Regions from separate parts of the Novosphingobium sp. NFX11 genome, predicted to be linked through region 1. Evidence: riboswitches for the same ligand, from Rfam matches in the RefSeq annotation. Region 1 holds a riboswitch; each other region holds the start of a gene.

The links. A riboswitch is a leader RNA that binds a small molecule or an ion and turns the genes downstream of it on or off. The one in region 1 is predicted to bind cobalamin.
Region 2: linked by a shared signal. The riboswitch ahead of KZO24_RS16895 (TonB-dependent receptor) and the one ahead of KZO24_RS02275 (TonB-dependent receptor domain-containing protein) in region 1 are both predicted to bind cobalamin.
Region 3: linked by a shared signal. The riboswitch ahead of KZO24_RS20615 (TonB-dependent receptor) and the one ahead of KZO24_RS02275 (TonB-dependent receptor domain-containing protein) in region 1 are both predicted to bind cobalamin.
Region 4: linked by a shared signal. The riboswitch ahead of cobW (cobalamin biosynthesis protein CobW) and the one ahead of KZO24_RS02275 (TonB-dependent receptor domain-containing protein) in region 1 are both predicted to bind cobalamin.

What each region holds. Positions count from the first base shown of each region.
Region 1 covers NZ_CP080384.1:455,436-459,645, forward strand. Annotated here, with positions in the region: gene KZO24_RS02270 (cell wall hydrolase) at 1-988, opposite strand, end outside; cobalamin riboswitch at 1,276-1,467, shown strand; gene KZO24_RS02275 (TonB-dependent receptor domain-containing protein) at 1,574-3,418, shown strand; partial or broken gene KZO24_RS02280 (helical backbone metal receptor) at 3,744-4,210, shown strand, end outside.
Region 2 covers NZ_CP080384.1:3,277,064-3,281,273, reverse strand. Annotated here, with positions in the region: gene KZO24_RS16900 (purple acid phosphatase family protein) at 1-1,114, shown strand, start outside; cobalamin riboswitch at 1,587-1,834, shown strand; partial or broken gene KZO24_RS16895 (TonB-dependent receptor) at 2,007-4,061, shown strand.
Region 3 covers NZ_CP080385.1:622,907-627,116, forward strand. Annotated here, with positions in the region: gene KZO24_RS20615 (TonB-dependent receptor) at 1-1,607, opposite strand, end outside; cobalamin riboswitch at 1,786-2,027, opposite strand; gene KZO24_RS20620 (AraC family transcriptional regulator) at 2,224-3,459, shown strand; gene KZO24_RS20625 (TonB-dependent receptor domain-containing protein) at 3,525-4,210, opposite strand, start outside.
Region 4 covers NZ_CP080384.1:1,654,034-1,658,243, reverse strand. Annotated here, with positions in the region: gene cobN (cobaltochelatase subunit CobN) at 1-790, opposite strand, end outside; gene cobW (cobalamin biosynthesis protein CobW) at 1,023-2,072, opposite strand; cobalamin riboswitch at 2,259-2,506, opposite strand; gene fahA (fumarylacetoacetase) at 2,546-3,850, opposite strand; gene KZO24_RS08460 (sensor histidine kinase) at 3,999-4,210, opposite strand, start outside.

The DNA.
Region 1 (4,210 bases):
GCTGGGCCGTGCCGAATGCGCGCTGGACGGCGAGCGGGTCGAGTGCCGCTGCTGCAGCGGCGGCATCGGCGCTGTCGTCATGGCGATGCGGAGCGGCCATCGGCTCGCCGCCGAGGTAGGCGAAGCGGAACGTCGCCGCGCTGCCCGCCTCGCCGCGCAGCGCGTAGAAGCGGTGCGCGCCGATGGTGGAAAGGTACTGCAGGCTCGGCGCCCAGTAGGGGTTCACCTGGACGGTATGATAATGCGTGGCGAGGCCGATCGGCGTGTAGACGTAGCCTGCCAGCGCCTGGCGCGCGACGTTTTCGGCGCGGTCCCAGAACATGCGCTGCGGGCGGCGGGCGAGCGAGCCGTCGCAGGTGAACGAGAACTGGCAGCCGGTCGAACGTTCCGACCCCTCGTAGACGACGCCGCAGACGGTCTTGGGATAAGCCGGGTGGGCCATGCGGTTGAGCACGACTTGCGCCACCGCGCGCTGGCCCGCGTCGGGCTCGCTCGCGGCTTCGTAGTAGATCGCGGCGGTCATGCACTGCAGCGCGCGGGTGCGGTCGACGCCGGAGTTGTCGATGTAGATCGGCCGCGCGGTAGCCAGCGGGCCGGAGACACTGTCGTCGGCGTCGGAGCGGATGCCTTCGCCGACCTGCAGCGGGGCCTTCTCGGCTTCGAGGTAATAGAAGGCCGAGCCGGGGAAACTAGCGCCCGCCTGCTCGAACGGCATGGGCAGTGCTTCGGCGCCTTGCGGGGCGGCGTCGGCGATGGCGAAGCTGTCCCAGCCTTCCGGCGCGGCGAAGGCGGGAAGGGCGACGGCGGCGAGTGCGGTCACGGCGAAAGTCCAGCGGCGGCGCAGGACGACCGGGCGGTGCCCGATAGAGCGGGCACGGCGCGGGTAGCGGCCGACGAAATCGCGCGGGCGTTCGAACGGAGCGCCTTGCGAATCCATCACCGGCGCCGGGGCGGCGTCTGGTCCGGGAATGGAAGGGGCAGGGCTCACTCGGTTCCTTTCGGCCGCAATTCGGCAGCACCGGCCTAGCCTGTGCCCGGTGCGCGCGCATCCGGGCATTCCGGGCCGTCCCGTTGCGGTACAGCCACGCTCTGTACGCTTAAGGGCTTAAGATTTGGCTGCACCCCGTCGTCCCGGACTTGATCCGGGACCGTTGGCCGTGAACGGCCGTCCTTGCGGCGTGGCGCCTTGCCCATGGCTCGCGTCTAAAGACAGCCACCGGTCCCGGATCGAGTCCGGGACGACGAATGCTTGCCAACCCCTGTATGCCGCACTATCCGCGCGGTTACGTCATGGGTTGCCCGCAAGGGCCTAAGAGGGAAGCCGGGTGCGAATACCGGCGCTGCCCCCGCAACTGTGACCGGGGAGGCCGCCTCCACCATGCCACTGGCCCGTATGAGGGCCGGGAAGGCGGATGGCGCGACTGACGATCCGGGAGCCAGGAGACCTGCCCGAGACGGTCGTTCCGCAGCCGGACGGGGTTCTTCCGGATGCAGCGAGTGTGACGCGCCATGAGGAAGGCGCGCATGCCTCCGCCGTGAACGGCACAAGCACGTTCAAAGGTTCGGAGGACATATGAAGTATCTGTTTCTGCTCGGCACCGCGCTTGCGGTGAGTACGCCTGCGCTGGCACAGGATGACGAGCCGCTGCTGCTCGACACGCATCCGCGCACGGACATCACGGTCACGGCCACGCGCACCCCGACGCCCCTTAGCCAGGTCGGCCAGTCCGTCAGCGTCGTCACCCGCGACCAGATCGAGCGCACGCAGGCGACCACCGCCACTGACGTGCTTGCCCGCATCCCCGGCATCTCGACCGTGCAGTCGGGCGGTTTCGGCCAGCCCGCGAGCGTTTTCGTGCGCGGTGCCGAGAACGCGCAGTCGCTGGTGCTGATCGACGGCGTGCGCATCAACGATCCCGGCGACGTCGGCGGCGGCTTCGACTTCGGCGCGCTGCCGATCGGCCAGTTCGACCGTGTCGAGGTCGTGCGCGGTTCCTCGGGAGTGCTGTGGGGCAGCCGCGCGGTGGGCGGCGTCATCAACTTCATCACCGCCCGCCCGACCGAACAGTGGACCGCGCGCGGCCAGGCCGAGTATGGCTGGCGCGACCGCAAGCAGGCGAGTGTCTCGGCGGCGGGTCTCGTCGGCCCGGTCGGGCTGACGCTGGGCGGCAACTGGCTCAAGGGCGACGGTTTCTCTGCCTTCAACGAGCGCCGCGGCGGCACAGAGAAGGACGGCTTCGAGAGCAAGAGCGCCAATGCCCGCGCCTCGATCGAGTTCGCGCCGGGCCTCTCGGCCGATGCGGGCGGGTTCTACACCAAGGCGAACTACGATTACGACAACACCGGCGCCGATGCCCTCAACGTCGGGATGAAGCGCGATACGCTGGGCTATGCGAACTTGCGCTATGCGGGCCTCGACGGAAGGCTGAACGCACGTGTCGGCTATGGCATCAACGACACGCGCCGCATCTCCGATGACGCGGTGTTCGGCCCCTACACCACCAACGGCCGCACCGAGCGCTTCGAGGGCCAGGTCAGCTTCGCGCCCATCGAGCAGGCCAGCGTGCTGGTCGGCGGCGAGACCGAGAAGCAGAAGTTCGACGACAACTATGGCTCGAAGGATTCGACCACCATCGACAGCCTGTTCGGCAACCTGACGCTGCGTCCGTTCGCCGGCCTGACGCTGAACGGCGGCCTGCGCTACGACGACAACTCGGACTTCGGCGACCGCACGACCTTCGCCGCCAACGGCGCCTGGGTGATCGGCGGCGGCGACAGCGCCCCGGTCCTGCGGGCCAGCTACGGCGAGGGTTTCAAGGCGCCCTCGCTCTACCAGCTCTACACCAACGCGGGCTTCCGCGCGCTCGATCCCGAGACGTCGAAAAGCTGGGATGTGGGCCTGGAGCAGCCCTTCGCCGAAGGGACCGGCCGCTTCACGCTGACCTACTTCGATCGCAAGACGAAGAACCTGATCGACTATGATCTCGCGAACTGGAACTACTACAACGTCGGCCGCTCGCGGGCGCAGGGTGTGGAACTGGGGATGCAGGTGACCGACTGGCAGGGCTTCGATGTGAACCTCGCCTATACCTACCTAGACGCCGTCAACGAGGACACCGGCGCGCAGCTGGCGCGTCGTCCGAAGAGCAATCTCTACGCCAGCATCGACAAGGCCTGGGCGGTCGGTCTGAAGCTCGGCGCGGACCTGCGCGTCGGCGGCGGGCGCTACGACGATACCGCGAACACGCAGTACGTTGGTGGCAACGTAGTCGTGGGCCTGCGCGGCGCCTTCGCGGTGACGCACAACGTCGAGGTCTATGGCCGCGTCGAGAACCTGTTCGACGAGCATTACGAAGTGGTGCGCACGTACGGCACGCCGGGGCGCTCGGCCTATGCCGGCATCCGCGTGAAGATGTGAGCGAAAGGGCGGTTCCCGGCAGGCGTCGTCCCGGACTTGTTTCGGGACCGCTGGCCGTGGACCGCCCTCCTTGCAATGGTTCCCTGACCCCTCGTCATTGCGAGCGCAGCGAAGCAATCCAGGGCAGTTTGCGCGGCCCTGGATTGCTTCGCTGCGCTCGCAATGACGAGGAGCACGAGCGCAAGCGGGCTTCGGGTGGCTTGCCGTTACCCCGCTGCTCCTGACGCTCGCCGCCTGCCAACCCTGGTCGGACCCGCCGGTCGAGGGATCGGTGCGGCCGCGCATCGTTTCGCTCAACCCCTGCACCGACGCGGTGCTGGCGGAGGTGACGTCGCCGGGGCAACTGTTGGCGATCTCCCACTACAGCCACGATCCCTCGGCCAGTTCGATGGATCTCGCCCGCGCCGCGCAGTTCGCCGAAGTGTCGGACGCGGTGGAGGATGTCGTCGCGCTCGAACCCGATGTCGTGGTGGCGAGCAGCTACACGCCGCCGGCCACCGCGCAGGCCCTGCGCGACATGGGGCTGGAGGTCGTGCTCGAGCCGCTTCCCGCCGACCTTCCCGAAGCGCTCGCGCAAGTGCGGCGGCTGGCGAAGCTGGCGGGCAATCGTTCGGAAGGGGAGGAACTGGCCGGGCGGATGGAGGCTGCCGTCGCCCGTGCCAAGCCGCCGACCGGCGTGCGGCCGGTGCAGGCGCTGCTGTGGGAATCCGGGGGCATCGTCGCAGGCGACCACACGCTGATCGCCGATCTCATGCGCCGCGCCGGGTTTGCCAATGCCGCTGCCGCGCGCGG
Region 2 (4,210 bases), 630 kb from region 1:
GGTGACCTGGCGCTCGGCGCCGGGCTCTGCCGGGCAGGTGCAATATGCGGTGGCGACCAGCAGCCCGGACTTCGTGAAATCCCCGATGACCCTCGCCGCGACGACCGACGACGCCGTCCTGCCCGTGCGCGAGGACCCCGCCTTCCGTGCCGCCTATCACTCGGCGGTGCTGAAGGGCCTGCAGGCCGATACCGTCTACGCCTACCGCGTGGGCGACGGCACGCACTGGTCCGAATGGCTGCAGTTCCGCACCGCCTCGCGCGAGGCGAAGCCGTTCCGCTTCATCTACATGGGCGACATGCAGAACCAGATCCTGTCCGAAGCCTCGCGCACGCTGCGCATGGCCTTCCGGCAGGCGGGCGACGCGGCGTTCACGATCCATGCGGGCGATCTCATCAACCGCCACGACAGCGACGCCGAATGGGGCGAATGGTTCACGGCCGGCGGCTTCCTCTATGCCCAGACCCCGCAGATGCCGACGCCGGGCAATCACGAATACGTCAAGGACGAGACCGCCCGCGCCGGCTCCTCGATCAACGGCCAGTGGCGCCGCCAGTTCACCCTGCCCGAAGACGGCCCGGCCGACGTTCCCGCCAGCCGCGAAACCAGCTGGTACACCGACTATCAGGGCCTGCGCCTGATCTCGATCGATTCCATGCAGGTCGACCGCGATGAGAAGGCGAGGAAATCCATCATCAAGTGGCTCGATGGCCTTCTGGCGCACAACCCCAGCCATTGGACGGTGATGTTCCTGCACTTCCCGCTGTTCTCCAGCGAACCGGGCCGCGACAACCCGAAAGTGCGCGCGGCACTGAAACCGCTGATCGACAAGTACAAGGTCGATCTGGTGCTGCAGGGCCACGACCATGGCTATGCACGCGGCGCAATCGGCCCAGATGGCCCGACCACCGACGATGCCGGCTCAACGTATGCGGTGTCGGTGGCCGGTCCCAAAATGTACGATGTCGGCAGCTTGACCTGGGCGCGCAAGTCGGCGTCACGCACGCAGGCCTATCAAGTTATCGATGTGACTCCGGATCACCTGACCTACCGCGCCTACACTGCCACCGGCGAAGCGCTCGACGAAGTCTCGCTGCGTAAAAATACACGTTGACGGCCGGGATCTGGAAACCATCAGTTCGGAAGCAAGCTTTCCTCGCCGCGACGGACACCTTAGCCATCGCGACGAGGATTCTTAAACTGCCCGAGGATAGCAAAGGCGAGGTGTTAGAACTGATCGTGTCGATAGGCATGAAATCCTTTAAAAAATCGGGATATCGACAGAGTTTTGGCGCAGCCTTACGATCGACGAATGGTACAGCCCCCATATTGACAGTTACTTATAATTACCAATACCCGGCTGGGCAGTGCTCATAAGGTGCCTGTCAATCGCTACTGCCGTCGATCCTTAGCTGACACTCAGACTCGGATTGCCTACGTCTACTCCGGCTTGTCTGCTTTCTTTATATCCGCAATCTTTCCGCTGCGGCGCCGCGCGATATTTCCAAAAACATTCTGCGACCAATCAGACACTCTTGTGTCTTGGGAAGGGTTGGGATAGCGCGCTGTGCCTGCGCCCTCATCGGCGCGGACGAGATCGCGCCGGTGCTTCGAAAGAGGCTTAAAAGGGAACGCGGTGAGAGGGGTTTTTGCCCCTCGAATCCGAGGCTGTCCCTGCAACTGTAAGCGGTGAGCGCGATGCATATGCGCGGCGGGGCGAAGGGTCCTGCCGCCAGTCACTGGGCCGGACGCTGCAACATGCGAGGCCTGGGAAGGCCGTGCATCGCTGCGTTGACCCGTGAGCCAGGAGACCTGCCTGCGTCTGGTCGCTCATGCCGTGGTCCAGGGGGTGGCCAGGGCCCGGAATCATTCCGTTCGAGCGACGAACCAGCGGTGGAGGCCGCATCGGTTCGCGCAGACGGTCGCCCGCGGCGTCCGGCCGCAGGCGCGTGCCGACCGTCTTTATGGCGGCACGTCTCCCACCCAGTCGCAGGCGCCCGGGGGGAATGACGATGAATTTGATGACAACCGTTGCGCTGGTGCGCATCGCGACAGGGATCGCGACTGGCAGCGCAATGGTACTGGCGACGGTGCCAGCGCAAGCCAAAGAGGTCCCCGCCGACATCGCACCCGGCGGCTCCAGTGAGATCGTGGTGTTCGGACGCGGCGAGGCCAAGATCGGCACCGCTCATGCCGCCAGCGAAGGTAGCGTCGGCGGATCCGACCTGCTGGTCCGTCCGCTGCTGCGGGTCGCCGAACTGCTCGAGGCGGTGCCCGGCATGGTGGCGGCGCAGCATTCGGGCAGCGGCAAGGCTAACCAGTACTTCCTGCGCGGCTTCAACCTTGATCACGGCACCGACTTCACGACCTACATCGACGGCGTGCAGATGAACCTGCGTAGCCATGGTCACGGTCAGGGTTATCTCGATCTCAACGGTCTGATCCCCGAGGTCGTCGCCCGAGAGGATTTTCGCAAGGGACCGTACCGCGCCGATGGCGGCGACTTCGCACTGGCGGGCGCGGCCTCCATGACCACTATCGATGGGTTCGACCGCCCGTGGATCTCGGTCGAAGGGGGATCCTACATGTCGGGGCGCCTGGCCGCCGGTGGAACCGTCAAGGATGTGGCGGGTGGCAGCCTGACGCTGGTGGGGCAGGCGAAGCGCTATGACGGGCCCTGGCAGGAGGCAGAACACCTTCGGCATTACTCCGGCTTCGCGAAGTACACCGCGCCCACCGGCGGAGGCACCCTCGAAGCTTCGCTCCATGCCTACCACGCCACCTGGCGGCCGACCGAGCAGATCCCGGAGCGGATCATCGGCAGCGCGCTGTGTCCTGACGAGTTCTGCTCGCCCGATCCTTCGGCGCGCGGCCGCACCACACGCTGGGTTGGCAACATCGCGATGCGGCAGCCGAGCTGGAACGCGAATGTCTATGCCCAGTACTACAACTGGAACATGTATTCGAACCCGACGTACGCCGATCCCGATGGCACCAGTGCGCAGATCGACCAGTTCGACAAGCGCTGGATCGTGGGCCTCACCGCGCGCAAGCAGTGGGATGTGGACTCGACGCTGCAATTGAGCGTGGGAACCGAAAACCGCTACGATCACATCGGCAATGTCGGGGTAAATCGCGCAGACACCCGCGCCTTCCTGTCCTCACTGGGACGATACCACGTCGAGGAACTGTCCGGCGCGCTCTACGGTGAAGCGACCTGGAAGCCGGCGCGTGGCCTCAGGCTGACCGGCGGCATGCGGGCAGATTACTACCGCTACACGGTTCGCGCGCGAGATGCCGTGGCGGCCGATCTGGGAACCGGCAGTGGGCATGATTCCATCATATCACCCAAGGTATCTGCAGCCTACGAGATCGTCCCTCAGTTCGAGGTCTACGCCAACTGGGGACGCGGTTTCCACTCCAACGACGTGCGCGGCGCGATAAACGTGGAATCCCCGTGCCCGTGCTCGTGCGCGGCACCGGCAAGGAATTGGGCGGGCGCCTGCAACTGGGCACCGTCTCGCTGACGGCCACGTACTGGTGGCTCGACGTGGGCAGCGAACTGCGCTTCGTCGGCGATTCCAACGCGGTGGAGCCGACTGGCGCCAGCAAGCGTCATGGCTACGAGGTAGTCGGGTTCTGGCGGCCGCTGCCGTGGCTGGCACTCGACGGCAGCTATGTCGCCAGTCACTCGCGCTACGACAATGGCGATCGCATTCCCAACGCGGTCGAGAACGCGGTCTCTGCCGGCGCGGCGATCGTGCTCGACTCATGGGAGGCGAGCGTGCGCGTCCGACATCTGGGGCCCTACCCGCTGATCGAGGACAATTCGGTGCGCGACAAGGGCAGCACGATCGTCAACGCCCGCGCCGCATGGAAGGGCCGCAAGATCGAGATCTACGGTGAGGTGCTGAATATCTTCGACAGCCACGACAAGGACATCGCGTACTACTACGAGATCCTACATCCCGGCGTTCGACACCCATGGCCCGGTGGAGGGGCGTCTCAGCCGCGTGATCGAGCCGCGCACGTTCAAGATCGGCGCACGCTTCACATTCTGATCAAACGCCCTGCCCTGCCCCGCCGTTCGGCAGGGCAGGGCGTGGTCGTGCTGCGATTCTACTCAATGCGAAGATCCGTTCCGACCCTGGTTGGTCGCTCAATCGCCGATTTCCATTCCCCAGGTGCAGCCCGTCTGCTTTGTCGGTCA
Region 3 (4,210 bases), on a different replicon from region 1:
AACAGCGCAATGGAGGCGGAGCCGCGCCCTTCAAGGAAGCGCTGCTTGACGCCGACTTCGAACTGGCGTGCGGGCGAAAGGCCAAAGTCCTTCTGCGCGTTCGAAGTCGTGATAAGCGCGCTGATCGGGTCGGTGCCGACTGTGAACGAGCCGTAAAGCGCAGTATCGACCGCAGGGTTCAGGACCAGCCCAAAGCGGCCCGAAGTACTGTGATACTTCCGCTTGAAGCCGTTCGCCGGCGTACGCGCGTCGATGCGCTCCAGATCGTACCAGTCCTGCCGGAAACCTCCGACCAGCGAGGCCCAGTCACGCAGTTGGAGTTGGTCTTCCATGAACACCGAATACTGCGTGGTCAGGGTGCGGAAACCGAGCGTGGTGGGCACCGGCGTGATGAAGCCGCCGGGTTCGAAGTCGAACGGATCGACCACGGAACTGCCGCCATAAGGCGAGTTGTTGATGTGGCGGAACTTGACCCGGTTGACGTCGAAGCCGACGAGCAGGCTGTTCTCCACACCCCCACCCAGCGGAGTACGCAAGGTGAGGTCGCCGCGATCGCCGATCTGGTCCTGACGGTGGACGATGTTCAGGTAGTCACTGCGCGTCACCAGCCCGGTCGTTGCGGAATAGCGATAACTTTCGGCGTTGAGCCAGTCGCGATCCGAACTAAGGTAATAAGCCACGTTGCGCAGCGAAATCGCATCCGATGCCTGCCACTCGGTCGTCAGACGTGTCCAGTTGTCCCGGAAATGATCCTCGCTGCCGGTGATGTTGAAGTTGATGAAACGGAAGCGCCTGTCGAACTTGCCGTTGTTCAGCGGACTGCCGAAATAGGGCAACATCTCGACGTCGCCGTAGTCGGAAGCCAGCGTGAAGCTCAACGTCGGGCTGGCGTCCCAGCGCAGCGCGCCGGAGATGGCGAGGTTGCGGTTGTCGCTGTTGCGGTCGGGCCAGCCATCCGAGCGTGTGAAGCTGGCTGCGACACGATAGGACAGACCTCCTCCCACGGGCCCGCCAGCATCACCCGCGATCTGCATCGCGTTGTCCGAGCCGTAGGCCACGCGGGCCTGCATGATGCTGCGGTCGGTCGACGGCTTCTTCATGATGACATTGACCGCGCCGCCGATCGCGCCCTCGCCTGATATGACCGAACTCGGGCCGCGCAGCACGTCGATGCGCTCCACCGTCCAGGGATCGACCGGGAAGGTCAGCGTCCCCGAGGCCACGAACAGGCGCGTGCCGTCCACCAGCAACTGCACCGACCCCTGCCCCGAGAAACCGCGCGCGGCCATCGCCGTATTCCCGTTGCCCGGAGAACCCTGGAAAGTCAGACCGGTAGCGCGGCTGACCGCTTCCTGGATGGAAAGGTCACCACGCGCCCGGATCGCATCACCGTCCAGCACCTCGATACTTGCCGGAGTTTCAAAAACCGTGAGGCCGAGGCGGCTGCCGCTGCTCTTCGTATCGAGGCTGGTTTCGGCCCGCAGGCCCGTTACCAGGATGGTGTCTGCCGGATCGGCCTCGTCTGCGCGCGCGGCCGAGGAAAACACGGATGAGGAAAGCGCTGCGAAAGCGGTCGCGGCGCACAGCGCATATTGGGAAATCGTCATGTGAGAAACAAACCCTGTCCGGCGTCATCGACGTCTGACGAGGGCGTCCGCGCGAACGGTCGGCCCACGCGACGACACGACGCCCCCGGCGCCGTCGCTTGGGTCGATGCGGCCCCCGCCGCACATGCGTCGCTCAGACGGATTTCACCGTGCCTCGGCCATCCCCTGGACCAAGGGCAAGAGCGACCGGACGCTGGCAGGTCTCCTGGCTTGCGGGTCATCGCACGATGCACGGCCTTCCCAGGCCTCGCAGGAGTTAGCGTCCGGCCCAGTGGCTGCGACAGGGCACTTTGGCCTGCCGCGATATGCATCGCGCTCACCGCTCACAGTTGCAGGGACAGCCTCGGATTCAGGGGCGCGAGCCCCCTCACCGCGTTCCCTTTAAGCCCCCTTACGGGAGCACCAACGCGATCATGGCCTCCCGAACCTCGAGAGACGGGAGCCGCCCTACGCGAAGGAAGTGGCGCTGGCAAGCATCGCCGTACGACGCGTGCTTCCGCCCTTCCTTGTCCTTGCAAGGTCGCGCTACGCTCGTGCGATCTTTGGCACTCTTGCCGCAAGATCTCGTACACCGACTTGACCGATGCGGACAGGCGATGCAGCCATTGTTCAGGAGATGGACGGCGCGGCCGTAAGCTCCGATAACCGCGCCTTCCCTTGCGATGCCAAGGACCTGCTGATGCCATTGCCTGCCGATGTGGAATTTGCACGGCTCAACATCCCGCTTCTCCGGCATTTTCCGGAACTGGTCAGCTCGCTTGGCGGAAATCCCGGCGAACTGTTGCGGTTCGCCGGGATTTCCGCCCAGGATTTTCGCGACGACGCCGTTGCGCTCACATATCCCGAGGCGATCCGGCTCCTGACCGTTGCGGCGCACCGGCTGGACTGCCGCGATTTCGGAATGCGGCTGGCTCTGCGGCAACGCGGCGGAGCGATCTTCGGGCCGCTGGGCAATACGATGCGCAGTTCGAGGACGTTCGGCGATGCCCTGCGCTTTGCAAGCGAGCACATCAGCGCACACAGCCGCGCAGCGCGCGTATGGCTGCGGCCGCATGCTGCCGAGGGCACCATATTCGCCGGCCATGAACTGCTGTTCGAAAACAGTGCCGAGCGTATCCAGGCCATCGAGCAGATCCTTTTGATCGGTCATGTCGAGGCGATGGAGATGACCGGCGGCTATGCCCGCGCTCGCTGCGTGCATTTCCGACACGAGCCGCTCTCTCCGCTCGCCGACTATCGTCGCTATTTCGGCTGCGAGGTGCTTTTCGGGGAGCCGTCCGACGGGATCACGTTCTCGGACAGGGATCTCGCCAGTCCGATCCTCAGCCAGAACACCCAAGTCCATAGCGACCTGGCCGCCTACATTGAGAAGCACTTTCCCAAACGAAGTCTACCTTTTGACGCGGAAGTGCGCGGCCTTATCATTCGCAGGCTGGCGCAGGGGGACTGTGCCAGCGTTGAAGTCGCGCGTGCACTGAACATCCACCATCGTACCTTGCGCCGCCGGCTGAAGGAGGAGGGCACCAGCTTTCAGGACGTCAAGGACGGGGTGCGCCGCGATCTGACGCTCTACTACCTGCAACAGACCGACCTCGATTTCCGGGGATCTCCGAAAAGCTCGGCTTCGCCGAACAAGCGGTGTTCTCCCGCCGCTGCCAACGATGGTTCGGCCAGTCTCCCACAAGTATGCGCAGCACACGCCGCCTCCAGGAAAAAGGCAGTATCTTGTCCTCATAGGCAAAAGCGATCCCACAGCGAACCAGCGGGCGCGGGGCGCACCCTGACCTTGGGCACCCGTCACGAGACGCTTGGCAAGCTCGCGGTCGTATGCGTCGTTCCGGATTTCACTTGAGAAATTCCCGTCAAGACATTGCCAGTGCTTCGAAACTCGTCTTCAGCGGTTTCTCGAACAGACACTCAGAAAGCCCGAACCACAGCCATCGACACGATCACCCCTTGCTTTTGGTTCCTTTCCTCGCTTCCGGTGTAGGCACCCGCACGGCTCGGTGAATAGAAGCGGCGCCACCGGGAACTATCCTGCCCGTTGATCGCCTTGGCCGTGAACGTCGTCTTGAACCCGGCCAGCACCGTGGTCTCGATATAGCCACCCCAGCGCGCATGGCTCCGCGCGCGCAGGACTTCGCCGGTGTAGAAGACGTCGGCTTCTTCGGGCGCGGTCCAGTTGACGCCCCATGACGACTTGAGGGCCGGCACGTCATGGCGGAACTCGGCAGTCACGCTTTGCCCAGCAATGTCGTCCATCGCCCGGTGCTTGCCGGTTATCGGATCGCTCAGCCGCGAACCACGCCAGGTGCCGTCAAGAGTCAGCCGCGCGCCGCGCAACACGGTGTCGAGAGGCAGTGTCCCCTGCACGCTCACACCCCATTGCCGCGCATCGCCGATGGTGCCAAGTGCCTGGTCTCCGCTATCGAGAACAAGATAGCCGAGCAATCCGGTGTGCCACTGGTGGTAGGCCTCCACCGCGATCGCCCCGCCCTTGCCCCAGCGGTGGTCGAGGCGGGCCAGGGCGCGCGTCACACGGGCGGGCCGCAGCCCCGAATTGCCGCCCAGCGGCCGCCCGTCGGCCTGGTTGACCGAAGCCG
Region 4 (4,210 bases), 1.2 Mb from region 1:
CGATCACGTCGGGCGCAATCTCGGCCATCAGGCCGCCGAGCCAGTCGATGGCGAAAGGCTCTCGCAGCGCGCGGACATGGACGGCGGCGACGTTGAACCCGCGCATTTGCAATGCGGCGACCATCGCGTCCACGGCGTCGAGCGTGCCCGCGATCATCAGCGCGCGGTAGAATACCAGCAGCACGACAGAGGCGTCGGGGCGCCATGATGCGCGCAAGTCGGCCAAGCTCGGCCGGTCCACGCCTTGCAGATAGAGCCCCGCGTCGGCCACCGGCACCGGGTCGTCCGGCTGGCCGCAGTCCTCGCCGATCAGCCGCGCGGCGGTGCGGAGGAACGACAGGGCATTCGCGCTGCCGCCCTGCCGCAGATAGTCGCGGAGGTGCTCGACCGTCTCGGCGGGGAGGGTGGAGGCGACTGTCAGCGTCGGATCATCCTCGCGCCCGTCGGCGATGGCGGCGAAGGCGATGCCCTTCTCGCGGGCGATCAGGGCGATTTCGTCGATGCCGTAGGGCCAGTAGCTCTTGCCGCCGAGCAGCACCACGCACACGAATTTTGCGTGGGCGATCACCTTCTCGACGTAGAGATCGACCGAATACGGGTGCCGCAACTGCAGCAGGTTGGCGAGGCGGACGCTGGGCGCGCCCTCCGGCAGCCCTGCCGCTGCCTTGGCGAAGCAGGCGAGTTCGCTGTCCGCCACCGTCAGGATGACGATGTCGCCCGGAGGCTGGTCGAGGTCGATCGCCTCCTCGCCGTTGGAGATCGTGCCCGGGGTGGCGGAAAGCAGGTGCATTAGGCGGCGCTCGCCGGGCTGACGGCAGAGCTAACCGCCCTGGATTGCTTCACCCGCTGCGCGGGTTCGCAATGACGAAGGAGGGGGTAGAGCCGGAGGTCTTCGTTCAACGCCCGTCCGCTTCCCAACCGCTCGTCATTGCGAGCGCAGCGAAGCAATCCAGGGCGGTTCGCGCGGCTCTGGATTGCCGCGCGGCTGCGCCGCTCGCAATGACGAAGGGAGAGAGAAGGAATCACGCCGGGACCGAACCCAGCACGCCTGCCAGCGCGGCTTCGATGGCGGCCTGATCGAGCCCCTTCTGGCCGATCACCACCAGCTGCGTGCGGCGCGGTTCTTCGGGCTTCCACGCGCGGTCGAAGAAGTGCTGGATGCGCGGGCCGACGCCCTGCAGCACGAGGCGGCTGGGCTTGCCCGCCAGCGCGACCATGCCCTTCACGCGCAGCACGTCATGCGCGGCGATCTGTTCCTTCATGCCCGCCAGCAGCGCGTCGAGATCGGCCACTTCGCCGCCGTTCAGGATGAAGGTGTCGAAGTCGTCATGGTCGTGATCGTCGTCGAGGCCGTCGATGTGCGACTTGCGGCTGTCGAGGTCGTCCTCGGCCGCCGCGACGATGCCGAGCAGCGCGGCGATGTCGACCGCGCCGTGGTCCGCGCGCACGATCTTGACGCCGGCGCGCGTCTCGGCGGCGACGGTCTTCTCGACTTCGGCCAGCACGTCCGCATCGACGAGGTCGGTCTTGTTGAGCACCACCATGTCGGCGCAGCCCAGCTGTTCCTCGAACAGTTCCTCGAGCGGGCTGTCGTGGTCGAGGTTGGGATCGGCGGCGCGGGCGGCGGCGAGGGCTTCCTCGTCCGTGGCGAAGCGACCGGCGGCGACGGCATCGGCGTCGATCAGGGCGATCACGCCGTCCACCGTCGCGCGGGTGCGGATGTCCGGCCACTGGAAGGCCTTGACCAGTGGCTTGGGCAGCGCGAGGCCCGACGTCTCGATGATGATGTGGTCGGGCGGGGTCTCGCGGTCGAGCAGCTTCTGCATCGTCGGCAGGAAGTCGTCGGCCACGGTGCAGCAGATGCAGCCATTGGCGAGTTCGAGGATATCGTCCTCGGGGCAGGCCTCGTCGTTGCAGCCCTTGACCAGTTCGCTGTCGACGCCGACGTCGCCGAACTCGTTGATGACGAGGGCGAGGCGGCGGCCCTTCGCGTTCTGCAGCAGGTGGCGGATCAGCGTGGTCTTGCCGGCGCCGAGGAAGCCGGTGATGACGGTGGTGGGTACTTTGCTCAAGGCTCTCAACTCCCGCGCCGGCGACTTCTCGCGGCGGGGCGTACCGGCGCTTTCGCGCCGGCGCGGGGCAGGGGCGACGGACAGGCGCGAAGACGCCCGGCGACCTGCTCCGCTGCGGCCCCTAAGCCGCATGCGTGTCGTCGCTCAGACGGTGAACCGTGCCGCAGCCATCCCCTGGACCAAGGCAAGAGCGACCAGACGCCGGCAGGTCTCCTGGCTCGCGGGTCAACGCATCGATGCACGGCCTTCCCGAAGCCTCGCATGTCGCAGCGTCCGGCCTCAGTGGCTGCCTCCCCGCACGGTGAGGGGGAAGCGATGTGCATCGCGCTCGCCGCTTACAGTTGCAGGGACAGCTGCGGATCTCGAACGGCGAACCGTTCCCACCGCCTTCCCTTTTAAGCCCCTTGCGGGGCACCGGCGCGATCTTGTTCCCGGCGGATACCGGGAGGCAGGGGTGGGCGCAAGTGTTGGTTTCAGCGTGCCGGAAGGATGCGGGCGCGGCATTCTCCGAAACCGATGGAAACGAAGCCCTCAGCGGCGGCGGTGGCGGTGATGGAGATTTCGTCGCCGTCCTCCAGGAACGTGCGGGTCTCGCCACTGGCCAAGGTGAGGGGCGACTTGCCGCCCTGCGACAATTCCATGAGGCTGCCGAAACCCTCCCGCTCGGGAGCGGAAATCGTGCCGGTGCCGAGCAGGTCGCCGGGCGTCAGGTTGCAGCCGTTGGATGCATGGTGCGCGACCATCTGGTTCACCGTCCAGTACATGTTGGTCGCCGGGCCGTGGCTGAGGCGATGGGGCGGAAGCCCGGCCTTGCGCATGGCCTGCGTGGTCAGGTGGACCTGCAGCATGACGCCCAGCGCGCCGTGGGCCTGATCATCCGCGTCAGACAGATAGGGCAGGGGCTGCGGGTCGCCTTCCGGTCGGGGCGGCTGGGCCGCGCGGAAGGGCGCGAGGGCTTCGGGCGTGACGACCCATGGCGAAATCGTCGAGTGGAAGTTCTTCGACAGGAACGGGCCGAGCGGCTGGTATTCCCACCCCTGCACATCGCGCGCGGACCAGTCGTTGAGCAGGCAGAAACCGGCGATATGCTGCGCAGCATCGGTGATCGGCACGGGCTCGCCGAGGTCGTTGCCGCGGCCTATCCAGACGCCCATCTCCAGTTCGTAGTCGAGCCTTGCAGTCGGCGCGAAGATCGGCGCATCGGCCTCGGGCGGCTTGCGCTGGCCGGTGGGGCGCACGACCGGAACACCCGAGGGACGGATCGAGGACGCGCGGCCGTGGTAGCCGATCGGCACATGCTTGTAGTTGGGCAGCAGCGGGTTGTCCGGGCGGAACTGGCGGCCGATGTTGTTGGCGTGATGGATACCGACATAGAAGTCGGTGTAGTCGCCGATGCGTGTCGGCAGGTGCAGCATGCAGGCTTCGACCGGGTGCAGCATGGGCTCGATGACCGGGCGGCGGGTTTCGTCGCAGAGCAGGTCGGAGAGGGCATGGCGCAGGGGGCGGCGGTCTTGCGCGGGGATGGCCAGCAGGCGGGCCATGTCCGCATCGCTGCAGATTTCGGCGAGGTTTGCGGGGACGAGGCCTGCTGTGGCCAGTGCACGGATGTCCAGGATCTGGTCGCCGATCGCAACACCGATCCGCGTCGGTGTCTCTTCTGAGGTGGAGAACACACTGAAGGGCAGGTTCTGGACCGGGAAGTCGTGGTGGCCGTCGGCGCTGTCGACCCAGCTTTTGCGGGCAGGGTCATGGGTTTCGTCGATGGTCCACCAGTTCACAGGTCGCTCTCCATATTCTCTCATCGTCCCGGACTTGATCCGGGACCGCTGGCCGTGAAAAGCCCACCTTTCGATGGGCCGTCCCGCGGCAAGCTCGCATCTAAAGACTGCCAGCGGTCCCGGATCAAGTCCGGGACGACGATCTTCGTCAACCCATTGGCGGCTGGGGCACATCCAGGCGCGCGATCAGGCCGCCTTCGGGCGCGGCGGCGAAGGAAAGCTGGCCGTCGAAGCGCGCCATCAGCCGGTGCGCGGTCGGGATGCCGAGGCCGAAGCCCTTGGTGTCCCGCGCCCGCGCCGCGTCGAGGCGGAAGAACGGGTCGAGGATCGCCTCGAAATAGGCGGAAGGGATGCCCGGTC